2 regions of the Zhongshania guokunii genome follow, and region 2 is predicted to be linked to the other one. Evidence: predicted binding sites of a transcription regulator. Region 2 holds the regulator's gene; the other holds the start of a gene.
What was found. The regulator sigma-54, encoded in region 2, starts transcription at its own class of promoters, with help from an activator protein. The targets are predictions, from matches to a motif close to TGGCACANNNNTTGCNNT.
Positions count from the first base shown of each region.

Region 1: AB4876_RS12990 (cytochrome ubiquinol oxidase subunit I) is a predicted target of sigma-54. The motif match lies at 1,970-1,987, and genes of this name have one in related genera.

Region 1 is NZ_JBFRYA010000011.1:61,731-66,257, forward strand. Features, by position in the region: gene AB4876_RS12985 (cytochrome d ubiquinol oxidase subunit II) at 1-525, opposite strand, end outside; gene AB4876_RS12990 (cytochrome ubiquinol oxidase subunit I) at 529-1,881, opposite strand; gene AB4876_RS12995 (sigma-54 interaction domain-containing protein) at 2,136-3,449, shown strand; gene AB4876_RS13000 (hypothetical protein) at 3,516-3,950, shown strand; gene AB4876_RS13005 (hypothetical protein) at 3,990-4,196, shown strand; gene AB4876_RS13010 (SpoIIAA family protein) at 4,255-4,527, shown strand, end outside.
Region 2 is NZ_JBFRYA010000004.1:153,897-158,423, forward strand. Features, by position in the region: gene lptC (LPS export ABC transporter periplasmic protein LptC) at 1-287, shown strand, start outside; gene lptA (lipopolysaccharide transport periplasmic protein LptA) at 274-846, shown strand; gene lptB (LPS export ABC transporter ATP-binding protein) at 849-1,574, shown strand; gene AB4876_RS06155 (RNA polymerase factor sigma-54) at 1,830-3,320, shown strand; gene hpf (ribosome hibernation-promoting factor, HPF/YfiA family) at 3,402-3,689, shown strand; gene AB4876_RS06165 (PTS sugar transporter subunit IIA) at 3,729-4,178, shown strand; gene rapZ (RNase adapter RapZ) at 4,178-4,527, shown strand, end outside.

The DNA of each region.
Region 1 (4,527 bases), on a different contig from region 2:
GCCGTCGGTTTTCATGAGCAGCCAGCCGCAGCCTAAAATCAGGTAGAGGGCGGGCAGAGTCATGGCAATAAGCGCAGAGAACAATAAGCTGGTGGCGCTGTGCTGCAAGCCGGTGATGTAGGCGCCGAGCATCCAGCCCTGTGCTACGGAGGCGATTAACGAGCCAGCAAAGAAGGCCTTATTCCACAGGCCGCGGCGGTGGTCGCCGGCTTTTACGCGCAAATCAAAGGCTACGCCGCGCAGTATTAAACCCATCAACATAATGGTGACGGGTAAATACAGGCTGGTGAGAATAATGCCGTGGGCAACGGGAAAGGCGATAAGCAGCACGCCAACCCCCAGTACGATCCACGTTTCATTGGCATCCCAGAAGGGGCCTATGGAGGCGATCATCATGTCTTTTTCGGCCTCGCCAGCCAGCGGCACTAACATGCCAACACCAAGGTCGTAGCCGTCGAGAATCACGTAGATCAGCAGTGCTAAGCCCATGATGCCCATGTAAATTATTGGCAGCCAATATTCCATTGCTCAGGCCTCCTTGTTAGCGGTTTGGGGGGCGCTGATCGCCGTTAGGCTTAGTGACGCTGCGGGTTTGCGCGACAAGTTGAGTAGGGCGCCAATATACGAGGCGAGCAAAAAGCCGTAGAGCAATACATAACCGATCAAGGTGCCGCCCACCGTGGCGCTGCTATGATCGGCAACTACGTCTTGCACTTTGAGCACGCCGGTGACGATCCACGGCTGGCGGCCAATTTCGGTAACATACCAACCCGCTAAAACGGCGATCCAGCCCGAGAAGGTCATGGCCGAGAGCGCGTAGAGCAGGGCTTTGGTGGGGGTGCTTTTGCCGCGTAACTGCCACGCTGCCCACCACGACACCAGCAGCATTAGGCCGCCCATCGCTAACATTACGCGAAATGACCAGAACACCATGGCGACGGGTGGATGCTCACCTTTAAATTCGTTGAGGCCTTTTACTTCACCCATTGGGTCGTGGGTAAGAATAAAACTCGCCGCATAGGGCACTTCAATCGCATAACGGTTGGTTTGAGTGGTTTCGTCGGGTAGCGCAAATAGCGTAAAGGGCGCGCCTTTTTTGGTTTCCCACACGGCTTCCATGGCCGCTATTTTGGCGGGCTGATGTTCTAGAGTGTTCAAACCGTGAAAGTCGCCAACCAGTATTTGAATGGGGGCGAGTACGGCGGCGATGACCACGCCGGTTTTCATCACCTTCCAGGTAGCGGGGCCGTCGACATTGCGCAGTGCCCGCCAGGCGCTAACACCGGCAACCACAAAGGCCGAGGTCAACATGCAGGCGATGAGCATATGGAAAAAGCGGTAGGGGAAGGAGGGGTTAAAGATTACCTCCATCCAGCTGTCGACCATCACCACGCCATTTTCAAGATAGTAGCCGGTGGGGGTTTGCATCCATGAGTTGAGGCTCAGAATCCAGAACGCCGACAGGGTGGTGCCAAAGGCCACCAGGAAGGAGCTGATTAAATGCATGCGGTTAGACACGCGGTCTTTGCCGAACAACATAATGCCGAGGAACGATGCTTCTAAGAAAAATGCGCTGAGTACTTCGTAGCCCAGCAGCGGCCCAGCCACATTGCCGGCTTTTTCCATAAAGCCCGGCCAGTTGGTGCCAAATTGAAAGCTCATGGTAATACCCGACACCACCCCCATAGCAAAGGTAAGTGCAAAAATTTTTACCCAAAAGAGATAGGCGTACTCCCAAGCTTGGTCGCCGGTTTGGGTGAAGCGCAGCCGAAAGAACAGCAGAATCCAGCCCAGGCCTATGGAGATGGCCGGGAATAAAATATGAAAGCTGATATTGGTAGCAAACTGAATGCGCGCCAGCACAAAGGGGTCGAAATCCATATTCATCCTCCTAAATTGGTTGGCCGCCGGGGGCGATGCTTGTTTGGTATGGCTGAGCGCAGCCCAAATGCTGACAATTACACAATAGAGAGCAAGGCCGGTGCCAGATCCGCGTTAGGTGTAATTTTAATTACTAAGCTTTTGTTTCTGTTGCATTAAATACCTCGGTGATGCGCGCCGCCAATGTCTGCGCTAGTATTGAATACGGTTAATTGCCATTATTGGCAAAATACTTAGACAAAAATGGCAAAGCTATGCAGCTAATCGCAAAAGACTCAGACCGCAATGTTGCTCTCATGCTTGATGGCTTTGATTACCCTGCCATCTTGGTGTCGGCGGATTACGAAATTTTGGCAACCAATGAGCTATATACCGAGACCTTTGGTGAGATACCCCGCGACCGAGGCTCTCGGTGTTATGAGGTCTCACATGGCTATCGAGTTCCCTGTGATCAGGCGGGTGAAAGCTGCCCGCTGCTGGCCTGTAAAAGTTCGGGTAGCAAAGAGCGGGTACTGCATATTCACAGTACGCCCCGTGGCAAAGAGCATGTGGATGTCGAAATGCTGCCGATTCGCGGCGAGGATGGCGAGCTAAAGTATTTTGTTGAGATTTTAAAACCGGTCACCATTGCCAGCGCAGAATTTAGTACTCAGCAAATGGTAGGCCGCAGCCCAGCGTTTAACCGCTTGGTTGAGATGATAAATCTTGTTTCCAGCCGCGATACCTCGGTGCTGCTGATGGGAGAGTCGGGCACCGGCAAGGAGTTGGCGGCCAAGGCCATTCACGATGCCAGCCCTAGGCACAAGCACACAATGGTGACGGTGGAGTGTGCGGGGCTTACTGAAACTCTGTTTGAGAGCGAGTTATTCGGTCATGTTAAAGGCGCGTTTACCGGCGCGGTGAGTAATAAACCGGGTTTATTAGAAAATGCCGAGGGTGGCACCCTGTTTCTGGACGAGATTGGCGATGTGCCGCTGGGCATGCAGGTTAAGCTGCTGCGCTTGATAGAAACCGGTAGTTATCGAGCGGTGGGCAGCACCCAGCTTAAACGCGCGCAATTTCGTTTGATTTGTGCCACCCATAAAAACTTGATGGAGCAGGTCGCCAGCGGTGCGTTTCGCGAAGACCTCTATTACCGGATTAATGCCTTCCCTATTGTGTTGCCACCGCTGCGCGAGCGCCGCGAAGATGTGGGTTTGATTGCTAAGTCTATTCTCCGCAAACTCAGCCCCGACGAGAATTATCGTCTTACCGATTCGGGGATTAAAATGCTCAGTGCTTGTCACTTTGCCGGCAATGTTCGAGAATTGCGCAATGTATTGGAGCGCGCCACCATTTTTGCGCATTCCAATATTATTGATTTTAAAATTCTCGAGCGTTGTTTATTAGACGCGGCGCCTCGGAAGAAGATACCTGAAACCTTTGTGTGGGAAGATTTAAAAACCCGTGAAGCCCGCTATCTCAATGATTTGCTAAGCCATTGTGAGGGTGACAAAGCGCAGGCGGCAAAAATCGCCGGTATTAGTTTGCGCTCGTTCTACCGGAAGTTGGGTCTAATTCAACAATAGTAGTTTCATAGTGAGTGCCTTTACGGCAGAACTCGCTAGCGAGTAATTCACAGGGATGATCATTACATGTTGACCTTGCTTAAAATATTGCTGTTCGGCGGTGCGGTTTTACTAACTCCAAAGCCAATAGACCTTGTTGATACCACCACCATTATTCAGTTGACTGAACCTATTAGTGCCATCACTGAGAATGCCTCGCTGACCCTTGATATAGCTGAATATATTAGCGCCGATAATGAAGAGGCCGCGACTACCGAGTTTCTTAAGGCGTTTCCCGATGCCTGTGTTAGCGCCATGCTACACTCTAAATTCGGGGTGTCGGTGTATTTAGATAATGCCGAAGGCCAGTGGCGCGACGGCAAGAAACTACTGCGCTTAAGTGCCACCACGGGTATGGATGCGGGAATTAATTTTACCCGCGTAGAATTGCATGTTTGCAAGGAAATACGGCATACCACTTTAACGTGGCATAACTATGATAAGCCGTCTTTTTTGCACTAGTCTGTAATGATATTTTAAACGACGCAGAGGCCGGTATGGATGACCAGTGAGGCAATGCTACTTTGGAGTTTGTTATTCAACTCTATTGGCTTGGGTTACTTTGTTTATGGTCGCAAGCAAGGCAGTAAAGTGGTGTTGTATAGCGGCGTGGCCTTAATGCTCTATCCTTATTTGTTTAGCAGTGTATGGGCGGTGATTGGTGTTGGCTTGGTATTGGTCTGTGTGCCGCGGTTTTTTAACTGGTGAGTGACGTGCGTTTACGTGACTGCTTCGATAATTATAAATAAGCAGGGTTGGGAAAAACATGATTGAAGTTATTCATAATACCGGCAACCGCATTGATATTTTTATCAGTGGTAAGGTGCGTTCTCAAGATATGACATTGGCCTTGGATACCCTGATTGACGAATCTGAAAACATCGAAAACGGGGTGATGGTTTACCGCATCGTCGATTTTAAGTTGCCGTCGTTGGCAGCGCTGGCGGTTGAGTTTTCGCGAATGCGACAGTTGCTTAAACTCATGAAAAAATTTAAGCGTATTGCGGTGTTAACCGACAAGAAATGGCTAAAAAAAGCC
Region 2 (4,527 bases):
CCAACCAGAGACCGTGGACAGCCAGCGCCAAGACCGGCAAGCTGACCCAAGATGGCGAGCATTTAACCCTATTAGATACCGTGCTCGTAAAAGACTTGATTCGCCAAGCACAAATAAGCACTGAGTTATTGCGAATTAATTTAGAAAGCAGCGAAGTTAGTACCGACCAAGCATTAACTCTCTCGCTGCGAAATGGCAAAACCCATTCAATGGGCATGAAAGCCAGCATGAAGAATGAACGAGTTGAACTCCTCGACCAGGTAAAAGGCCACTATGACCCTATCTAAAGCTGCGCTAGTCACCACGCTGCTCCTTGGCGTTAGCAGCATTGCGCTGAGCTTACCCGAAGATCGCAAGCAGGCCATAAACCTAAGCTCCGACCGAGCTATTTATGAAAATAACCAAGGTGTCTACATCGGCAATGTCAGCATGAGCCAAGGCTCACTCAAAATTACCGCCGACAAACTTACAATCATCGAGGCCAATCGCAAGGTAGAAAAAGTTATTGCCGAGGGCAGCCCCGCTTATTTCGAACAGCAACCCAGAGCCAATGAAGGCGTGGTCATTGCCAGTGCTCAGCGTATTGAGTACAGCCTAAAGCAGGAAGAGATTCTGCTGCAACGCAATGCCTCCATCACCCACCAGGGCTCAAAGATCTCCGGTGATCGCGTGGTGTACAGCGGCCGCAAACAAATGGTAGTTGCCGACGGCGGCACCGATGAAAAAGAACATCGCGTTAAAATGACCTTACAACCCCAAGCCATCCCCGACAGCGAAACCGCTGCCGACGACAAGCCCGCTAATAGCCCACCAGCGGAAAGCACCAATAGCGAAGAGTCGCGTTAATTATGCCCGTACTGCAAGCCAGTAATCTCGCCAAAGCCTACAAGGGCCGCGAAATCATTAAGGATGTGTCGCTCACCATTAGCAGCGGTGAAATAGTAGGCCTACTCGGCCCCAACGGCGCCGGCAAAACCACCTGTTTTTACATGATTGTAGGCATTGTGAATGCCGACCGCGGCTCGATCCGGCTCGATGACCGCGACCTTACCCGCTTATCAATTAACGGCCGCGCCAAACACGGCGTCGGTTATTTACCCCAGGAAGCGTCAATATTTCGTAAATTGAGCGTCGCCGATAACATCATGGCCATTCTAGAGACCCGCAGCGACCTCAACCGCAAACAGCGCAATGAAAAACTCGAGGCCCTCCTCCAGGAATTTCATATCACCCATATTCGCAAATCCATGGGCATGTCACTCTCAGGCGGCGAGCGCCGCCGAGTTGAAATTGCACGCGCACTTGCGACCGAACCCAGCTTTATCCTGCTTGACGAACCCTTTGCCGGCGTCGATCCTATCTCGGTAAACGATATCCAAAATATCGTCAAACATCTGCAGGCGCGAGGTATAGGCGTACTAATCACCGATCACAATGTTCGTGAAACCCTCGACATTTGCGACAAAGCCTATATCGTTGGCGAAGGCCGTATTGTCGCCGAAGGTGACGCCAACACCGTACTCAACAACCAGATTGTGCGCGACATTTACCTTGGCGATAAATTTACGCTATAAGCCCACCCGACAGGTTTTAACAGTAACTTTGCGGCCACGCCAAAGGTTCTAAACTTGGCTGTCGCAGTGCACGGCCACCGCCATTGCGCAACACGACGTTTTTATTCAAAGACTACCAGTCTTTTACAAATGAACCGGCACAGGTATTGCAGGCAATGATTGTCCCGACTACACTGAGAGAGAGGCATAATCATTGCCGGTAGAACAAACTCATTTGTTCGTGTTGCCACTGTCCTGTTGTAGAAGCCACTGCCTATGAAACAATCGCTACAGCTCAAAGTCGGTCAAAGCTTGACCATGACACCTCAGCTGCAACAAGCGATTCGCTTATTACAATTATCCACCCTCGACCTTCAGCAAGAAATCCAATCGGCGCTAGACTCAAACCCACTACTTGAAATCAGCGACGAGGGCGAAGACATCGAGGTCAATATCGAACCGACCTCCGCCGAACCCAAAAAGGCCGAAAAAACCAGCGATCAAGAGACAGAAGCGCCACAACCAGAAGCCGACGCCGACTGGGCTGAGCGCAGTGATATACCTGAAGATCTGCCCGTCGACAGCCAGTGGGACGACGTTTACCAAACCACCGGCAGCGGCACGGGCTCAGGCTCCTCGTCGGAAGACAGCGACTACAACAACGATTACCGGAACTCCAGCTCCGACTCCCTACAAGACCACCTGCGCTGGCAGCTTAACCTCAGTCGCTTGTCAGAAATTGACCGCATTATTGCCGAAGCCATTATCGATGCCATCGATGAAAAAGGCCGACTAACCGTTAGCGCCGAAGAATTAGTTGAAGGCTTTGCCAATGAAGACATTGAAATTGAAGAGTTCAATGCGGTTTTACACCTCATTCAACAATTTGATCCTCCGGGGGTCGCTGCCCGCGACTTACAAGAGTGCCTCTTAATTCAGCTGAAGCAATTACCCGCAGGCACAGCCTACGTCGAAGAAGCTAGCCTTGTTGTAAGCCAATATATGGCGCAATTGGGAAATCGCGACTATAACCAGATTATGCGCCGCTGCCGCTTGAAAGAAGAACAGCTTCGCGAAGTGATTAAATTAGTTCAATCACTCAACCCCACTCCCGGTGACGGCATTGGTGCCGACTCAACCGAGTATGTGGTTCCCGATGTGTTTGTAAGCAAGAAGGATGATCGCTGGTTGGTCGAATTAAATCCCGACATTGCCCCCAAAATCCAGATTAATGCCCACTACGCGGCACTGGCGCGGAAAAGCAGCAATAGCAGCGACAACGACTATATTCGCGACAATTTGCAAGAAGCGCGCTGGTTCATTAAAAGCTTGCTCAGCCGCAACGAGACTTTAATGAAGGTCGCCACCAAAATTGTCGAATACCAGCGCGGCTTTTTTGAGTACGGCGAAGAGGCCATGAAGCCACTCGTCCTGCACGATATTGCCGAGGCGGTGGGCATGCACGAATCCACCATCTCACGGGTAACCACCCAAAAATACATGCACACCCCGCGGGGAATTTTTGAGCTCAAATTCTTCTTTTCCAGCCATGTGTCCACCGATACTGGCGGTGAATGCTCCTCTACCGCGATTCGCGCTCTAATCAAAAAACTGGTTGCCGCTGAAAACCCGCGCAAGCCGCTGAGCGACAGCAAAATCACTGACTTACTAGGCGAGCAAGGCATCCAAGTTGCCCGTCGCACCATTGCAAAATATCGAGAATCACTGGTTATTCCGCCCTCAAACGAGCGGAAACGACTAGTATAGTGGCAGTGCCCCTGTTACGGTCATTGTCGTCATACACGCGCCGTGAGGCGCTAGTTATATTCAGCGATGAAGGAGTAAAATATGCAGATTACTGTTAGTGGTCACCACGTTGACGTCACCCCGTCTCTTCGCGATTACGTCAATACAAAACTCGGCAAACTTCAACGACACTTTGACAATATCACCAATACCGACGTCACCCTGTCTGTGGAAAAATTGGTCCAGAAAGCCGAGGCCACCGTTCACGTTGCCGGCGCCGATTTATTTGCCACCTGTGAATCGGAGGATATGTACGCGGCAATCGACAGCCTAACCGACAAACTCGACCGGCAATTAATTAAACACAAAGAAAAATCGCTAGGTCGCTGAGACCTTTCGATCCACTCACTCTCTCTGTTGCAAGAAACCATGATACTCAATTCCATTCTCACACTAGGACGCACCCATAGCGGTGCGTCCGTTACCAGTAAAAAACGTCTTCTCGAATACATCTCTACTGAAATCAGTGCCGATAATGACGAATTTAACGCCGACGAATTATTCAATGAATTGCTCGCCAGAGAACGTCTGGGTAGTACCGGTATCGGCCACGGCGTGGCGATTCCCCACTGCCGCAGCAACCGCTGCTCAGCGATCACCGGCATGCTCCTTAAGCTAGAGCAGCCCATCGACTTTGAGGCCATCGACGACGCCCCCGTGGATCTCGTATTCGCCCTTATTGTCCCTGCCGAAGCCCACGATGAGCACCTCAAGGTTCTCGGCGCACTGGCCACAGCGTTTAACGAGGAAGAGTTTCGTCGCGACCTGCGCAATGCCGACTCCGACCAAGCGCTACTTGAACGTGCATTGAAACCCTAATGGAAATGATCATCCTCAGCGGCCGCTCCGGCTCCGGAAAAAGTACCGCCCTTCACCAACTTGAGGATGAAGGCTTTTATGCCATCGACAATTTACCGGTGTCGCTACTACCTGAACTAGTGCGCGAACTAGCGCAAAACCCGCTGAATGCCCACCAGAAAGTTGCGGTCTGTATCGACGCCCGCAACTCTCCAGTTGGCTTAGCAAAGTTTAAATCGCTCTGTGAACAAGTCAAAAAACACGCTCAACTGCGAATAGTGTTTCTCGATGCTGGTGACGACAAGTTAATTAAGCGCTTCAGCGAAACCCGTCGCCGCCACCCCTTAGCAACCGATTCACTGCCGCTGGC